Regions from separate parts of the Streptomyces sp. NPDC059443 genome, predicted to be linked through region 2. Evidence: predicted binding sites of a transcription regulator. Region 2 holds the regulator's gene; the other holds the start of a gene.
What was found. Region 2 encodes HrcA, which represses chaperone genes, less so after heat shock. Its sites were predicted from a motif close to TTNGCACTCNGNNNNNCNGAGTGCNAA; they were not measured.

Region 1: the regulator HrcA is predicted to act here: its motif matches at 5,471-5,497, upstream of groL (chaperonin GroEL).

What each region holds. Positions count from the first base shown of each region.
Region 1 is NZ_JBHYVM010000022.1:14,489-22,202, forward strand. It holds gene ACFXDJ_RS21435 (alanine/glycine:cation symporter family protein) at 1-509, opposite strand, end outside; gene ACFXDJ_RS21440 (hypothetical protein) at 643-1,281, opposite strand; gene ACFXDJ_RS21445 (phosphoribosylanthranilate isomerase) at 1,421-2,038, opposite strand; gene ACFXDJ_RS21450 (Uma2 family endonuclease) at 2,176-2,751, shown strand; gene ACFXDJ_RS21455 (hypothetical protein) at 2,912-3,589, shown strand; gene groL (chaperonin GroEL) at 3,718-5,340, opposite strand; gene ACFXDJ_RS21465 (cold-shock protein) at 5,691-5,897, opposite strand; gene ACFXDJ_RS21470 (MoaD/ThiS family protein) at 6,288-6,566, opposite strand; gene thrC (threonine synthase) at 6,602-7,714, opposite strand, start outside.
Region 2 is NZ_JBHYVM010000024.1:78,399-86,112, reverse strand. It holds gene ACFXDJ_RS23025 (AMP-dependent synthetase/ligase) at 1-1,207, shown strand, start outside; gene hemW (radical SAM family heme chaperone HemW) at 1,298-2,530, shown strand; gene ACFXDJ_RS23015 (DUF3097 domain-containing protein) at 2,639-3,436, opposite strand; gene ACFXDJ_RS23010 (MBL fold metallo-hydrolase) at 3,465-4,190, opposite strand; gene hrcA (heat-inducible transcriptional repressor HrcA) at 4,387-5,403, shown strand; gene dnaJ (molecular chaperone DnaJ) at 5,404-6,543, shown strand; gene ACFXDJ_RS22995 (nitronate monooxygenase) at 6,748-7,714, shown strand, end outside.

The DNA of each region.
Region 1 (7,714 bases), on a different contig from region 2:
TTGGCCTGCACCGCGTTGAAGACGAAGCCGAAGGTGACCGTGATCGTCACCGCGAAGAGCACCCCGAGCCAGCGTTTACCGAGCGCGCGCTGCATGTAGTACGCCGGGCCGCCGCGGTACGCACCGCCAACATTGCGGACCTTGTACAGCTGGGCGAGGGCCGACTCCACGAAGGCCGAGGCCGCGCCGATCAGCGCCATCATCCACATCCAGAAGACGGCGCCCGCGCCGCCCAGGGTGATGGCGGCGGCGACACCCGCGATGTTGCCGGTGCCGACGCGCGCGGCGGCGGAGATGGTGAACGCGCCGAAGGACGAGACCTGCTTGCGGCCGTCCGCACGCGGCGGGGTCTTCTCCTTCAGCACCCGGAACATCTCGGGAAGCAGGCGCAGCTGCACACCCCGGGAGCGGACCGTGAAGTACAGGCCCGCACCGACCACCAGCGGAATCAGCAGGTAGGTCCAGAGATGATCGTTCACATTGACGATCACCGAATCCAGAGTGTCCATGCCTCGAAGTCTCGCCGGGGCGGAAGGCCCACCGACAGGGACCTACGTCCACCACCGGAGGGACCGAAGGCCCGGGCGGCCCGCCCTTCGCCCTGCGCGGACCGGCTCGCCGCCCGGCTTTGCCACGGCTTTCCTAGTAGTCGGGCCTCGGGACCACCGTGAAGGGCAGGCCGCTCGAATACGCGAAGGTGCCGGCGGGCAGGCAGTTGTCCGCCACGACCGTCCCGGTGCCGTCGCAGTGCTCCGCCTTGAGGGTGAAGAGGACGGTGCTGGTGTGCGGGCCGAGGGCCAGCGCCTTGAGCGGCGGTGAGATGGCGATCGAGTACGGGAAACCGTCGGCGTCGACGAGACCGGTACGCAGGACCCGGTCCTTCTTGTACGTGAAGCGCTCCTCATGCGGCGTACCGATGTCCTGGACGTACGTGGCGCTGACGAACTTGGAGTTGAAGTCGTCGATCGGATTGGGACGGGACGGCGTGTAGCCGGCCGGATAGACGGCCCCCTCTGCGCTGGGCGCTGTGAACCAGGCCCGTACGATCCTGACCCACTTGTCCTTCGCGTAGGTCTCGCGGCAGGTGGGCGGACCGATGATCCGCTCCTTCACGTCGTAGAACTCGTTGAGGTCGACCCCGTCGCCTCCGATGCAGTGCGGGACCTCGTGCTTCGGCTTCGGCAGCGGCGCTGCCGCGGCCGGCGCGCTCGCGGCGGCGCCGCCGAGGGCTGCCACCAGCAGGGACGGGACGACCGCGGCGAGGATCCGTGCTCGTTTCACCCGGTACCACCTTCGATGTCGGCGATTGTGACCGTCGGTCAGCCGACCACCCCGCGCGGCCCCATCCGCGGCGACACTTCCGGCAGGCGGCCGGACGGCGGAGCGAATCCACACCCCCGCGACCGCGCCGCGCCTCCGCTCAGCCCCGGGCGCCCCGCGCCGCCGCGATGAAGGCCCTGATCAGCTCCGGGGACTTCACGCCGCGCTCCCGCTCCACGCCGCTGGACACGTCCACGCCCCAGGCGCCGGTGACCTCGACCGCCTCGCGCACGTTGGCCGGGGTAAGCCCGCCCGCCAGCAGCCACCGGCCCGCGGGCGCGGTGAACTCCTTCGAAGCCCAGTTCCACGGCTTGCCGGAGCCGGGGTCGGGGGCGTCGATCAGGAGCAGGTCCTCCCCGTACTCCCCTACCGCGGCCACCGCGCGGGCCGTGGCCCGGATCAGCGTCCGGCCGGGGGCGCGCAGCTCCTCGTAGAACTCGGGGCCCTCGTCCCCGTGCAGCTGTACGGAGCCCACTGCGCTCTCCTCGGCGAAGCGCCGCACCTCGTCCACCGGCTGCCCGCGGAACACCCCGACGGTCAGCACCCCGTCCGGCACCCCGGCGACCAGCTCGCGCGCGGTGGCGGCGTCGACGGTACGGGGGCTCCCGGGCGCGAAGACGAACCCGACGGCATCGGCCCCGGCGGCCACGGCCACCTCGACGTCGTGCGCGGTCCTGAGCCCGCAGATCTTGATGAACACCTTCGTCCCGTCCGTCATGCCAGTAGTGAACCAAACCCGACCGCTCCCGGGCGATGCGTCCCATAGGCCGGGCACGGCGACCTGCCCGCCGCTAGCCTGGGACGAGGCACATATTCGGGGTACGGAACGCCATCCGGAGGATGACGGTGACCATCATGACCGAGCGGACCACACCGAGAGAGACGCCGTCGGCACCTCCGGCCTTCGAGGACCTCTTGCGCACGGTCGCGGAGATGAACACGCCAGACGGCTTCAAGGCCGAGCTCATCCGGGGGAAGATCATCGTGTCGCCGTTTTCCAAGCTGCGCTACTCCCGTCGCATGCGTCGTCTGCGCGAGCAGCTCCAGGCACACGTCCCAGAGGGGCATTTCGCGGACACCTCACCCTTCCTCTTCCGGTTCCCGGCAGCGGAGCGCGGCTACGGACCGGACCTGTACGTCGCGGACGAGGCGGCCTTCGAAGAGGACGGACAGCACGCGGACGGAGCGGCGCTGTCCCTCGTCGGAGAGTTCACGTCCGTCTCCACCAAGGACGCCGACTGGAACGAGAAGCTGGACGTGTACGGCTCGCTCGTTCCCGTCTACCTGGTCGTCGACATGCAGGACTCGGAGATCACCTGCTTCTGGGACCCGTCCCCGCACGGATACCGCTCCCGTACGACGGTGTCCTTCGGCCAGCCCCTGCACGTCCCGGAGCCGTTCGACTTCACCATCGACACCACCGGCTTCTAGACGCGCGGATCGCCCGAGGGCGGCACCCCTCCCGGAGAGGGGGGTGCCGCCCTCGGTCGTGCGCCCGGTCAACCATCCGGGTACTCCCCGGCGTGTAAGCCCCCGGAAGCAGAAGAGGGGAACGAGGGGGATGGGGATCGGGATGGGGACGGAGACGGGGATGCGTGACGGGAAGGGGCCGATGTGGGACTGGTGGTGGCGGTCCCTGGGGTCGGTGGTGGCCGCGGCCGGGGTGCCGCCGCTCGCCGCCGGGGTGGCGCTCGCGGCCGGCTGGGCGGGGGCGAGCGGGTGGCTGGGCGACGGGTGGGTGGCCTTCTTCGGGCTCTTCGCGCCCCTGGCCGGCCTCGCGCTGCACACCTACGCGCAGAGCGAGCGCGGGCACGGGGGCTCGGCCGCGGCCCTCGCCGTCCTGGCCGGGCTGCCGGCGGTCGTCGGCGTGTTCATCGCCCTGATGGGCGTGGACGACCTGGTGCTGCGGGAGCGGGGGGTCGAGGTCACCTGCGTGGTCAGGGAGGTGGTCTCCCGCGTGGAGACGGACTCCACCTTCGCCCCCGAGGGCCAGAGCGTCAGCCACACCACCAAGTACGACCACCGGCTCGACTGCCCGCCGGGCGCTCCGGCCCAGCTGACCAGGGAGCGGAAGATCGCGAAGGCCGGCGGGGAACTGCGGCTGGTCTACGACCCCCGGGGCGAGGTGGAGCCGCAGAGGCCCGGGGACCTCCACGCCTGGGGGCTGCGATTCGCGGCCCTCTTCGCGGTCGGGCTCGCGTCCCTGCTGGGTGTGCTCGGCGCCCTCGGCCGGGCGGCCTCGGAGCGTGCCGAGCTCAACGGGTGGTGACCGCGCGGGGCACACCTGGCCGCGCGGGGCCCCGTACGCACGGCGCGGTGAACGCCCGAGGGCGGCACCCCTTCGCGAAGAAGGGGTGCCGCCCTCGGTACGAGAACAGCCGATCAGCCAGGGGCCGATCAGAAGTCCATGTCACCGCCCGGCATGCCGCCGCCGGCAGCGGCGCCGGCCTTCTCGGGCTTGTCGGCGATGACGGCCTCGGTGGTGAGGAAGAGGGCCGCGATCGACGCCGCGTTCTGCAGGGCAGAGCGGGTGACCTTCGCCGGGTCGATGATGCCCTCGGCGATCATGTCGACGTACTCGCCGGTCGCGGCGTTCAGGCCGTGACCGATGGGCAGGTTGCGGACCTTCTCGACCACGACGCCACCCTCGAGACCACCGTTGACGGCGATCTGCTTGAGCGGGGCCTCAAGGGCCAGGCGCACGGCGTTGGCGCCGGTCGCCTCGTCGCCCGTGAGCTCCAGCTTGTCGAAGACCGAGGAGGCCTGGAGGAGCGCCACGCCGCCACCGGCGACGATGCCCTCTTCGACGGCCGCCTTCGCGTTGCGAACGGCGTCCTCGATGCGGTGCTTGCGCTCCTTGAGCTCGACCTCGGTCGCGGCGCCGGCCTTGATGACGGCCACGCCGCCGGCCAGCTTCGCGAGGCGCTCCTGGAGCTTCTCGCGGTCGTAGTCCGAGTCGGAGTTCTCGATCTCGGCGCGGATCTGGTTGACGCGACCCTGGACCTGGTCGGAGTCACCGGCACCGTCGACGATGGTGGTCTCGTCCTTGGTGATGACGACCTTGCGGGCGCGACCCAGCAGGTCGAGACCGGCGTTCTCCAGCTTGAGGCCGACCTCCTCGGAGATGACCGTGCCGCCCGTGAGGATGGCGATGTCACCGAGCATGGCCTTGCGGCGGTCGCCGAAGCCCGGGGCCTTGACGGCGACGGACTTGAAGGTGCCGCGGATCTTGTTGACGACCAGGGTCGACAGGGCCTCGCCCTCGACGTCCTCGGCGATGATCAGCAGCGGCTTGCCGGACTGCATGACCTTCTCCAGGAGCGGCAGCAGGTCCTTGACCGAGCCGATCTTGGAGTTGACGATCAGGATGTACGGGTCGTCGAGGGACGACTCCATGCGCTCCATGTCGGTGGCGAAGTACGCCGAGATGTAGCCCTTGTCGAAGCGCATGCCCTCGGTGAGCTCAAGCTCCAGCCCGAAGGTCTGGGACTCCTCGACGGTGATGACGCCTTCCTTGCCGACCTTGTCCATGGCCTCGGCGATGAGCTCGCCGATCTGGGTGTCAGCGGCGGAGATAGAGGCCGTAGAAGCGATCTGCTCCTTGGTCTCGACATCCTTGGCCTGCGAGAGCAGGGCAGCGGAGACGGCCTCGACGGCCTTCTCGATACCACGCTTGAGGGCCATCGGGTTCGCACCGGCGGCCACGTTGCGCAGGCCCTCGCGGACGAGCGCCTGGGCCAGAACGGTGGCGGTGGTCGTACCGTCGCCGGCGACGTCGTCCGTCTTCTTGGCGACTTCCTTGACCAGCTCGGCGCCGATCTTCTCGTACGGGTCCTCGAGCTCGATCTCCTTGGCGATGGAGACACCATCGTTGGTGATCGTGGGGGCGCCCCACTTCTTCTCAAGGACGACGTTGCGACCCTTGGGGCCAAGGGTGACCTTGACGGCGTCGGCGAGCTGGTTCATGCCTCGCTCGAGACCGCGCCGGGCCTCCTCGTTGAACGCAATGATCTTGGCCATCTGAAGTGGTCCTCCCGGACAGCGGTGGATTGCTCCCGGACCGCGCCCGCGCCCGCGACGGACGGCCTGCGTGCCCGGCGGTTTCTTCCCGCCGGACCCCGTGGGCCTCACTGACCCGGTCCTCGTTTAGGTAGCACTCTCACTAGGAGAGTGCTAACGCCAATGATTAGCACTCGGCACCCCCGAGTGCAAGCGGCTTCGGGGAACCGCCGGTGAACAACCCGGGCACCGCAAGGCCTGCGAGCACACCACGCACGAGGGGCCCGCATCCCGTGTCCAGGATGTGGGCCCCTCGTATGCATGCAGTCGTATGCAGTCGTACGCCGTGTCGGCGGTCGATCGCGCCCGGACTAGCCGACGGCGAGCTTGACCATGTCCGCCTGCGGACCCTTCTGGCCCTGCGAGATCTCGAACTCGACCCGCTGACCCTCTTCAAGGGTGCGGTACCCGTCCATCTGGATGGCGCTGTAGTGGACGAACACATCCGCACCACCGTCGACCGCGATGAAGCCGTAGCCCTTCTCCGCGTTGAACCACTTGACGGTGCCCTGAGCCATGCCTAACTCCCCTATTACTGGCCCTTGCGCAGGACCGCACTTCGCGGTCCCGGGTCAGAACTTGCGCCGGAACGCCTCGACCGGGGCTGAATGTATCCGCACCGCTGCTGTCTGCAACAGGTCATTCCGGCGAGAATTCTGGACACGGCAAAAGATTGAAATAGGGTGAAAACTCGGAATATTCCAGGGCAAGTCGGGCCGGACAAAGCACGCCAAGGACCCATACCGCGCTTGCATGTTGACTCAATGTCAACCCTTCCGCGGCCCGCTCATATGCGGCGGGCAAGAGCAGCGGTGGGGACTTCCCCAACTCTACCGCGCCCAATCAAGCAGAATTGCCCCCTCCGCTTATTAGCGGAAGGGGCAATTCAGGTTTGGCCGGCCGAAAGGTCAGCAGCCGCCCGCGACGGCGGGGATGATCGAAACGCCGGCGCCGTCCGGCGTGGACGCCTGCAGCCCGCCTTCGAAGCGCACGTCGTCGTCGTTGACGTAGACGTTGACGAAGCGGCGGAGCTTGCCCTGGTCGTCCAGGACGCGCGCGGCGATGCCCGGGTGGTTCTTCTCCAGGGACTCGATGACCTCGGCGAGGGTCGCGCCCTCGGCGGGGACCTCGGCCTTGCCGCCGGTGTAGGTGCGCAGGATGGTGGGGATGCGGACGTTGACGCTCATGGCGCTACTGCCTTTCCGGTGTGCAGGGGGAGAGATCAGGCGAGGTTGGCGGCGCGGAACGCGTCCAGGCTCGGGCGGATGGTGGCGGTCTGGCCGCCGCCGTCGGCCACGGCCTCCAGGGTCTTGAGGCCGTCACCGGTGTTCAGGATCACCGTGGTCAGCGAGGGGTCGATCTGACCGTTCTCGACGAGCTTCTTCGTCACGCCGACGGTCACGCCGCCCGCGGTCTCGGCGAAGATGCCCTCGGTCTGGGCCAGGATCTTGATGGCCTCGACGACCTGCTCGTCGTTGACGTCCTCGACGTAGCCGCCGGTGCGGCGCGCGATGTCCAGGACGTACGGGCCGTCCGCCGGGTTGCCGATGGCCAGCGACTTGGCGATGGTGTTCGGCTTCTGCGGGCGGACCACCTCGTGACCGGCCTTGAAGGCGGTCGAGACGGGCGAGCAGCCCTCGGCCTGGGCGCCGAAGATCTTGTAGGGCTTGTCCTCGACCAGGCCGAGCTTGATCAGCTCCTGGAGACCCTTGTCGATCTTCGTCAGCTGCGAGCCGGACGCGATCGGGATGACGATCTGGTCGGGCAGCTGCCAGCCGAGCTGCTCGCAGATCTCGTACGCCAGGGTCTTGGAACCCTCGCCGTAGTACGGGCGCAGGTTGACGTTGACGAAGCCCCAGCCCTCGCCCAGCGGGTCGCCGATGAGCTCGGAGCAGAAGCGGTTGACGTCGTCGTAGTTGCCCTCGATGCCGACCAGGTCGCCACCGTAGACACCGGCCATGACGACCTTGCCCTGCTCCAGGTCGTGCGGGATGAACACGCACGAGCGGAAGCCGGCACGGGCGGCCGCGGCGCCCACGGCGCCGGCCAGGTTGCCGGTGGAGGAGCAGGAGAGGGTGGTGAAGCCGAAGGCGCGGGCGGCCTCGACGGCGATGGCCACGACGCGGTCCTTGAAGGAGTGCGTCGGGTTGCCGGAGTCGTCCTTGACGTACAGCTTGCCGGTGAAGCCCAGCTCCTTGGCCAGGTTGGCCGCGTCCACGAGCTTGGTGAAGCCCGGGTTCAGGCTCGGCTTGGAGGCGACGTCCGCGGGGACGGGCAGCAGCGGCGCGTAGCGCCAGATGTTGTCCGGGCCGGCCTCGATCGCGGCGCGCAGCGC
Region 2 (7,714 bases):
CAAGGCCACCGTCGCCACCGGCCTGATCACCAAGGACGACGTCCAGTACCTCTGGCTGCCCCTCGCGCACGTCTTCGGCAAGGTGCTCACCTCGGGCCAGATCGAGGTGGGGCACGTCACCGCCGTCGACGGTCGCATCGACAAGATCATCGAAAACCTGCCGATCGTCCAGCCGACGTACATGGCGGCCGTTCCGCGCATCTTCGAGAAGGTCTACAACGGGGTCGCCGCCAAGGCCAGGGCCGGCGGCGGGGCCAAGTACAAGATCTTCAAGTGGTCCGTGGGCGTGGCCCGCGAGTACGCCAAGGTCACCCAGGACAACTTCCGCCGCACCGGCAGCGCGAGCGCCCCCTTCGGCCTCGCCACCAAGCACAAGATCGCCGACGCGCTCGTCTACTCCAAGCTCCGCGAGGCCTTCGGCGGCAACCTGCGCGCCGCCGTCTCCGGCGCCTCCGCCCTCGCCCCCGAGATCGGGTACTTCTTCTCCGGCGCGGGCATCCACATCCTGGAGGGCTACGGACTCACCGAGTCCAGCGCCGCCTCCTTCGTCAACCCCGGCGAGGCCTACCGCACCGGCACCGTCGGCAAGCCGCTCCCCGGCACCGAGGTCCGCATCGCCGACGACGGCGAGGTCCTCCTGCGCGGCCCCGGCATCATGCAGGGCTACCACCGGCAGCCCGAGAAGACCTCCGAGGTCCTGGAGGCCGACGGCTGGCTGCACACGGGAGACATCGGGGAGCTGTCCCCGGACGGCTACCTGCGCATCACCGACCGCAAGAAGGACCTGATCAAGACCTCGGGCGGCAAGTACGTCGCCCCGGCGGAGATCGAAGGCCAGTTCAAGGCGATCTGCCCCTACGTCTCCAGCATCGTCGTGCACGGCGCCGACCGGAACTTCTGCTCCGCCCTCATCGCCCTCGACGAGCCCTCCATCCTGGTCTGGGCCGCCGAGAACGGCCTGGAGGGCAAGACGTACGCGCAGGTCCTGGCGGCGGCCGAGACCACCCGGCTCATCGAGACCTACGTCCAGACCCTCAACGAGGGCCTCCAGCGCTGGCAGACGGTCAAGAAGTTCCGGCTCCTCCCGCGCGACCTCGACGTCGAACACGGCGACCTCACCCCCAGCCTCAAGCTGAAGCGGCCGGTCGTCGAGCGTGAGTTCAAGCACCTGATCGAGGAGATGTACGAGGGCTCGCGCGAGGCGTAGCACCACCGGCGGGGCGGAGGACCGCCCCGCCGGTGGTGGGGCGCGCTGTGCGCGGGACCGGCCCGGCGACGGTTGCGGGATGATGGGTGCATGCCTTCCGCACTGCCCGACGGTGAACCCATGCCCGAAGACGGCTCGCTGCCGCCGCACGCCCTGGCGGGCGCCGGGGACCGGCCGCTCGGGTTCTACCTGCACGTCCCGTACTGCGCCACGCGCTGCGGGTACTGCGACTTCAACACCTACACGGCCACCGAGCTGCGGGGCACCGGAGGCGTGCTCGCCTCCCGGGAGAACTACGCCGACACCCTGATCGACGAGGTCAGGCTGGCGCGGAAGGTGCTCGGGGACGACCCCCGCCCGGTGCGGACCGTCTTCGTGGGCGGCGGCACGCCCACGCTGCTGCCAGCCGGGGACCTCGTACGGATGCTCGCGGCGATCCGGGAGGAGTTCGGACTGGCCGAGGACGCCGAGGTCACCACCGAGGCCAATCCGGAGTCGGTGAACCCGGAGTACCTGGCGGAGCTGCGGGCCGGCGGTTTCAACCGGATCTCCTTCGGCATGCAGAGCGCGAAGCAGCACGTCCTGAAGGTGCTGGACCGCACCCACACGCCCGGCCGGCCCGAGGCCTGCGTCGCGGAGGCCCGCGCGGCGGGCTTCGAGCACGTGAACCTGGACCTGATCTACGGGACCCCGGGGGAGTCCGACGAGGACTGGCGGGAGTCCCTGGCCGCCGCGATCGGGGCGGGCCCGGACCACGTGTCGGCGTACGCGCTGATCGTGGAGGAAGGGACCCAGCTGGCGCGGCGGATCCGCCGGGGCGAGGTCCCGATGACCGACGACGACGTGCACGCGGACCGGTACCTGATCCTCGACTCGGTCATGGCCGAGGCCGGGTACTCCTGGTACGAGGTGTCGAACTGGGCCACCACGCAGGCCGGGCGCTGCCTGCACAACGAGCTGTACTGGCGCGGAGCCGACTGGTGGGGCGCCGGACCCGGAGCCCACTCGCACGTGGGCGGGGTGCGCTGGTGGAACGTGAAGCACCCGGGCGCCTACGCCGCCGCCCTGGCCGAGGGACGCTCCCCGGGCGCGGGGCGGGAGCTGCTGTCCGACGAGGACCGGCGGGTGGAGCGGATCCTGCTGGAGCTGCGGCTGGTGGACGGCTGTCCGCTGTCGCTGCTGGCGCCGGCGGGGCTTACGGCTTCCCGCCGGGCCCTGGCGGACGGACTGCTGGAACCCGCGCCCTACGAGGCCGGGCGGGCCGTGCTGACCCTGCGCGGGCGGTTGCTGGCCGACGCGGTGGTCCGGGACCTGGTCGACTGAGCGCGTGGGGTGGGGCTGGCCCTGCGGGGCTTGTCCCCTACCCACCCTTCCACCGTTCCCCGGGCTCCGCCCGGACCCGGTCCTCAAACGCCGGACGGGCTGAAAGGCCTAAGCCGTGACGTGGTCGATCAGGTGTTCCACCGCGCCGAGCAGGGTGGGCTCCAGGTCCTTGTACGAGGTCACGCGCGACAGGATGTGCTGCCAGGCGGCGCCGGTGTTCTCCGGCCAGCCCAGGGCCCGGCAGACGCCCGTCTTCCAGTCCTCCCCGCGCGGGATCACCGGCCAGGCCGGGATGGAGAGCGCGGACGGTTTCACCGCCTGCCACACGTCCACGTAGGGGTGGCCCACGATCAGGACGTGCGGGGAGGTGACGGCGGCCGCGATGCGGGACTCCTTGGAACCCGGGACCAGGTGGTCCACCAGGACGCCCAGCCGGGCGTCGGCGGCCGGGGCGAACTCCGCCACCACCGCCGGGAGGTCGTCGATGCCCTCCAGGTACTCCACGACCACGCCCTCGATCCGCAGGTCGTCGCCCCAGACCCGTTCCACCAGCTCGGCGTCGTGGCGGCCCTCGACGTAGATCCGGCCCGCCCGGGCCACCCGGGCCCGCGCGCCGGGGACGGCGATGGAGCCCGAGGCCGTACGGGCCGGGGCGGCCGGGCCCCGGGCCGGGCGGGTCAGGGTAACCACCGCGCCGTCCAGGAGGAATCCGCGGGGCTCCAGCGGGAACACCCGGCGCTTGCCGAAGCGGTCCTCCAGGGCCACCGTGCCCGCCTCGCAGGCCACCACAGCGCCGCAGAAGTCGCTGCCGGCCACCTCGACCACGAGGCCGGGGTCGGCAGGCACCTCCGGAACGGGCTTGGCACGCTTCCACTGCGGGGTCAGGTCGGGGGAGTACTCACGCATCCGGTCGAGGGTAGGAGAGCGGGCGGCCTCAGGCGTTCGACACGCCGAAGCGGGCCGCCAGTGTGTCGCGTTGCGCACGGACGAAAGCCGCGTCCACCACCGCTCCGTGACCCGGCACGTACAGCGCGTCCTCCCCGCCCAGCGCGAGCAGCCGGTCGATCGCGGCCGGCCACTGGCGGGGCACGGCGTCCGGACCCGCCTGGGGTTCGCCCGATTCCTCGACCAGGTCGCCGCAGAAGACCACCTCGCGGGTTCCGGGGACGAAGGCGGCCAGATCGTGCCGGGTGTGCCCGGGGCCCACGTTCGCCAGCAGCACCTGCACCCCGCCCAGGTCGAGCGTCCACTCGCCCGACACCAGGTGCCGGGGCACCACCAGCAGTTCCACCGCCTCGGCGGCCTCGGCCGCCGCCAGGCCGTGGCGGACCGCGTCGGCCCGCAGGTCGTCGTGGCTGACGGACAGCAGGCCGTCCAGCCCGACGGGACCGTAGACCTCGGCCCCGGCGAACACCGATCCGCCCAGTACGTGGTCGAAATGTCCGTGTGTGAATGCGATATGGGTCACGCGCCGGCCCGCCAGCCGCTCCGCTTCGGCCCGCACCCGCGAGCCCTCCCGCACGGAAGATCCCGGGTCGATCAGAAGGGCGGAATCGTCGCCAACCACCAGTCCCACCGTGCAGTCCCACACCGGCAGCCGCAGCCGGCCGGCCCGTTCGGTGAGCCGTTCCCAGCCCGCCTCTTCCCAACGCACGTCCATGCCGCGACGCTACCTTGGCGGGCCGCCCTTGCTAGGGGTGCACCACCCCGCCGTACACTGACCGGGGGATCTCTGGCACTCGAATGCGCAGAGTGCCAGCAAATCGACAGCAAACCGGCAGTGGGCCGGCAGTAGCCCGGCAACGGACCGGCGGCGATCCGAGCCGCGGACGAAGAAGACGACGGAGGTGTGCGCGATGCTCAGCGAACGCAGACTCGAAGTGCTGCGCGCCATCGTCCAGGACTACGTCGGGACGGAGGAGCCGGTCGGCTCCAAGGCGCTCACGGAGCGGCACCGGCTCGGCGTCTCGCCCGCGACCGTGCGCAACGACATGGCCGTGCTGGAGGAAGAGGGCTACATCGCCCAGCCCCACACCAGCGCCGGCCGGATCCCCACCGACAAGGGCTACCGCCTCTTCGTCGACAGGCTGGCGGGGGTCAAACCGCTGTCGACGCCCGAACGCCGGGCCATCCAGAACTTCCTCGACGGGGCCGTGGACCTCGACGACGTCGTCGGCCGGACCGTGCGGCTGCTCGCGCAGCTGACCCGGCAGGTCGCCGTCGTCCAGTACCCGAGCCTGACCCGGTCGACCGTCCGGCACGTGGAGCTGCTCTCGCTCGCTCCCGCGCGCCTGATGCTCGTACTGATCACGGACACGGGCCGGGTCGAGCAGCGGCTGGTGGACTGCCAGACCCCCTTCTCGGACACCTCGCTGGCCGATCTGCGGGCCCGCCTCAACAGCCGGGTGGTCGGCCGCCGGTTCACCGACGTGCCGCCGCTGGTGCAGGACCTTCCGGAGTCCTTCGACTCCGAGGACAGGGCGACGGTCAAGGCCGTCCTCGACACCCTCCTCGAAACGCTGGTGGAGGAGGCGGAGGAGCGGCTGATGATCGGCGGCACCGCCAACCTCACCCGTTTCGGACATGATTTTCCCCTGACGATCAGGCCGGTGCTCGAAGCGCTGGAGGAGCAGGTCGTGCTCCTCAAGCTGCTGGGCGAGGCCAACGAGTCGGGAATGGCCGTAAAGATCGGGCATGAGAATGCCTACGAGGGACTGAACTCCACGTCCGTCGTCTCGGTCGGCTACGGTTCGGGCGGCGAAGCAGTCGCCAAACTCGGCGTGGTCGGACCGACCCGCATGGACTACCCCGGAACGATGGGAGCGGTACGCGCAGTGGCACGTTACGTCGGACAGATCCTGGCGGAGTCGTAAGTGGCCACGGACTACTACGCCGTTCTCGGCGTGCGCCGCGACGCATCGCAGGACGAGATCAAGAAGGCCTTCCGCCGCCTCGCGCGTGAACTCCACCCGGATGTGAATCCGGACCCGAAGACGCAGGAGCGCTTCAAGGAGATCAACGCCGCGTACGAGGTGCTCTCGGACCCGCAGAAGAAGCAGGTCTTCGACCTCGGCGGCGACCCGCTGTCCTCCTCGGGCGGTGGCGGCGGCGCGGGCGGATTCGGTGCGGGTGGCTTCGGCAACTTCTCCGACATCATGGACGCCTTCTTCGGCCAGTCCCAGCAGCGCGGACCGCGCTCGCGGACCCGCCGCGGCCAGGACGCCATGATCCGCCTCGACCTGGAGCTGGACGAGGCCGCCTTCGGCACGACCAAGGACATCCAGGTCGACACGGCCGTCGTCTGCACCACCTGCTCCGGTGAAGGCGCCGCCCCCGGCACCTCGGCGCAGACGTGTGACATGTGCCGCGGCCGCGGTGAGGTCTCGCAGGTCACCCGGTCCTTCCTGGGCCAGGTCATGACCTCGCGCCCCTGCCCGCAGTGCCAGGGCTTCGGCACCGTGGTCCCGACTCCTTGCCCCGAGTGCGCGGGCGACGGCCGGGTCCGCTCCCGCCGCAGCCTCACGGTCAAGATCCCGGCGGGCGTCGAGAACGGCACCCGGATCCAGCTCGCGGGCGAGGGCGAGGTCGGCCCCGGCGGCGGCCCCGCCGGCGACCTGTACGTGGAGATCCACGAGCTGCCGCACCCGACCTTCCAGCGGCGCGGGGACGACCTGCACTGCACGGTCACCATCCCGATGACCGCGGCGGCCCTGGGCACCAAGTGCCCGCTGGAGACGCTGGACGGCCTGGAGGAGATCGACATTCGGCCCGGTACCCAGTCCGGGCAGGCGATCCCGCTGCACGGCCGGGGCGTCACGCACCTGCGCGGCAACGGGCGCGGCGACCTCATCGTCCACGTCGAGGTCACCACCCCCGCCAAGCTGGACGCGGCGCAGGAGGACCTGCTGCGCCAGCTGGCGAAGCTGCGCGGCGAGGAGCGGCCGCTCGGCCAGTTCGCGCCGGGTCAGCAGGGGCTGTTCAGCCGACTGAAGGACGCCTTCAACGGGCGCTGAGCCCCGCGCGGGAACCCGTACGGCAGGTACGGCGGGAACCCGTGAGAGAACCACTGCGAGCCCGGTCCGGGGATGCCCCGGACCGGGCTCGTCGCATGCCGCCGAGCATGCCGCCGACGCGTTTTCGACAACCCGGTGAAGCGGACTATGCCAGGCGAATGCCGTGATTCGGTCCCCTGAGCGGGACATGGCACGATGCAGTCCATGTCCTCCGCACCGAACGGTCTGTTCGCGTACCCGATCGTGCAGGCGCCCATGGCGGGCGGCGCGTCCTGTCCGCCGCTCGCCGCCGCGGTGTGCGAGGCGGGCGGGCTGGGGTTCCTGGCCGGCGGTTACAAGACGGCCGACGGCATGTTCCAGGAGATCAAGCGGCTGCGAGCGCTGACCCGGCGCCCCTTCGGCGTCAACCTCTTCATGCCGCAGACCGGTTACGTGGACCCGGCCGCCGTGGAGGTGTACCGCGGCCAGCTCGCCGGCGAGGCCAGCTGGTACGAGATCTCGCTCGCCGAAGAGGACATCATCGGCACGTGTGACGACGGCTACGACGCGAAACTCGCCATTCTCCTCGAAGACCCCGTCCCGGTGGTCTCCTTCACCTTCGGCCTGCCTTCCCCCGCGGCCTTCACCTGCCTGCGCAAGGTCGGTACGTACACGATCGCGACCGTCACCTCCGTCGAGGAGGCCCGGGCCGCGCAGGCGGCCGGCGCCGACGCCGTCTGCGTCCAGGGCATGGAGGCGGGCGGCCACCAGGGCACCCACCGCGACGACCCGCAGGCCGACGGCACGGCCGGGCTCGGACTCCTCGCGCTCGTGGCGCAGGTACGGGAGACCGTGGCCCTCCCGATCATCGCGGCGGGCGGCCTGATGCGCGGCTCGCAGATCGCCGCGCTGCTGGCGGCGGGAGCGGAGGCGGCGCAGCTCGGCACGGCCTTCCTGGTCTGTCCCGAGTCCGGCGCGGACCCCCTGCACAAGACGGCGCTGACCGACCCGCTGTTCGTCCGGACCGAGATGACCCGGGCCTTCTCGGGGCGCCCGGCCCGCGGGCTGGTCAACCGGTTCATGCGCGAGCACGGGCCCTACGCCCCGGCCGCCTACCCGCAGATCCACCACCTGACCTCGCCGCTGCGCAAGGCGGCCGCCGCGGCCGGGGACCCGCAGGGCATGGCCCTGT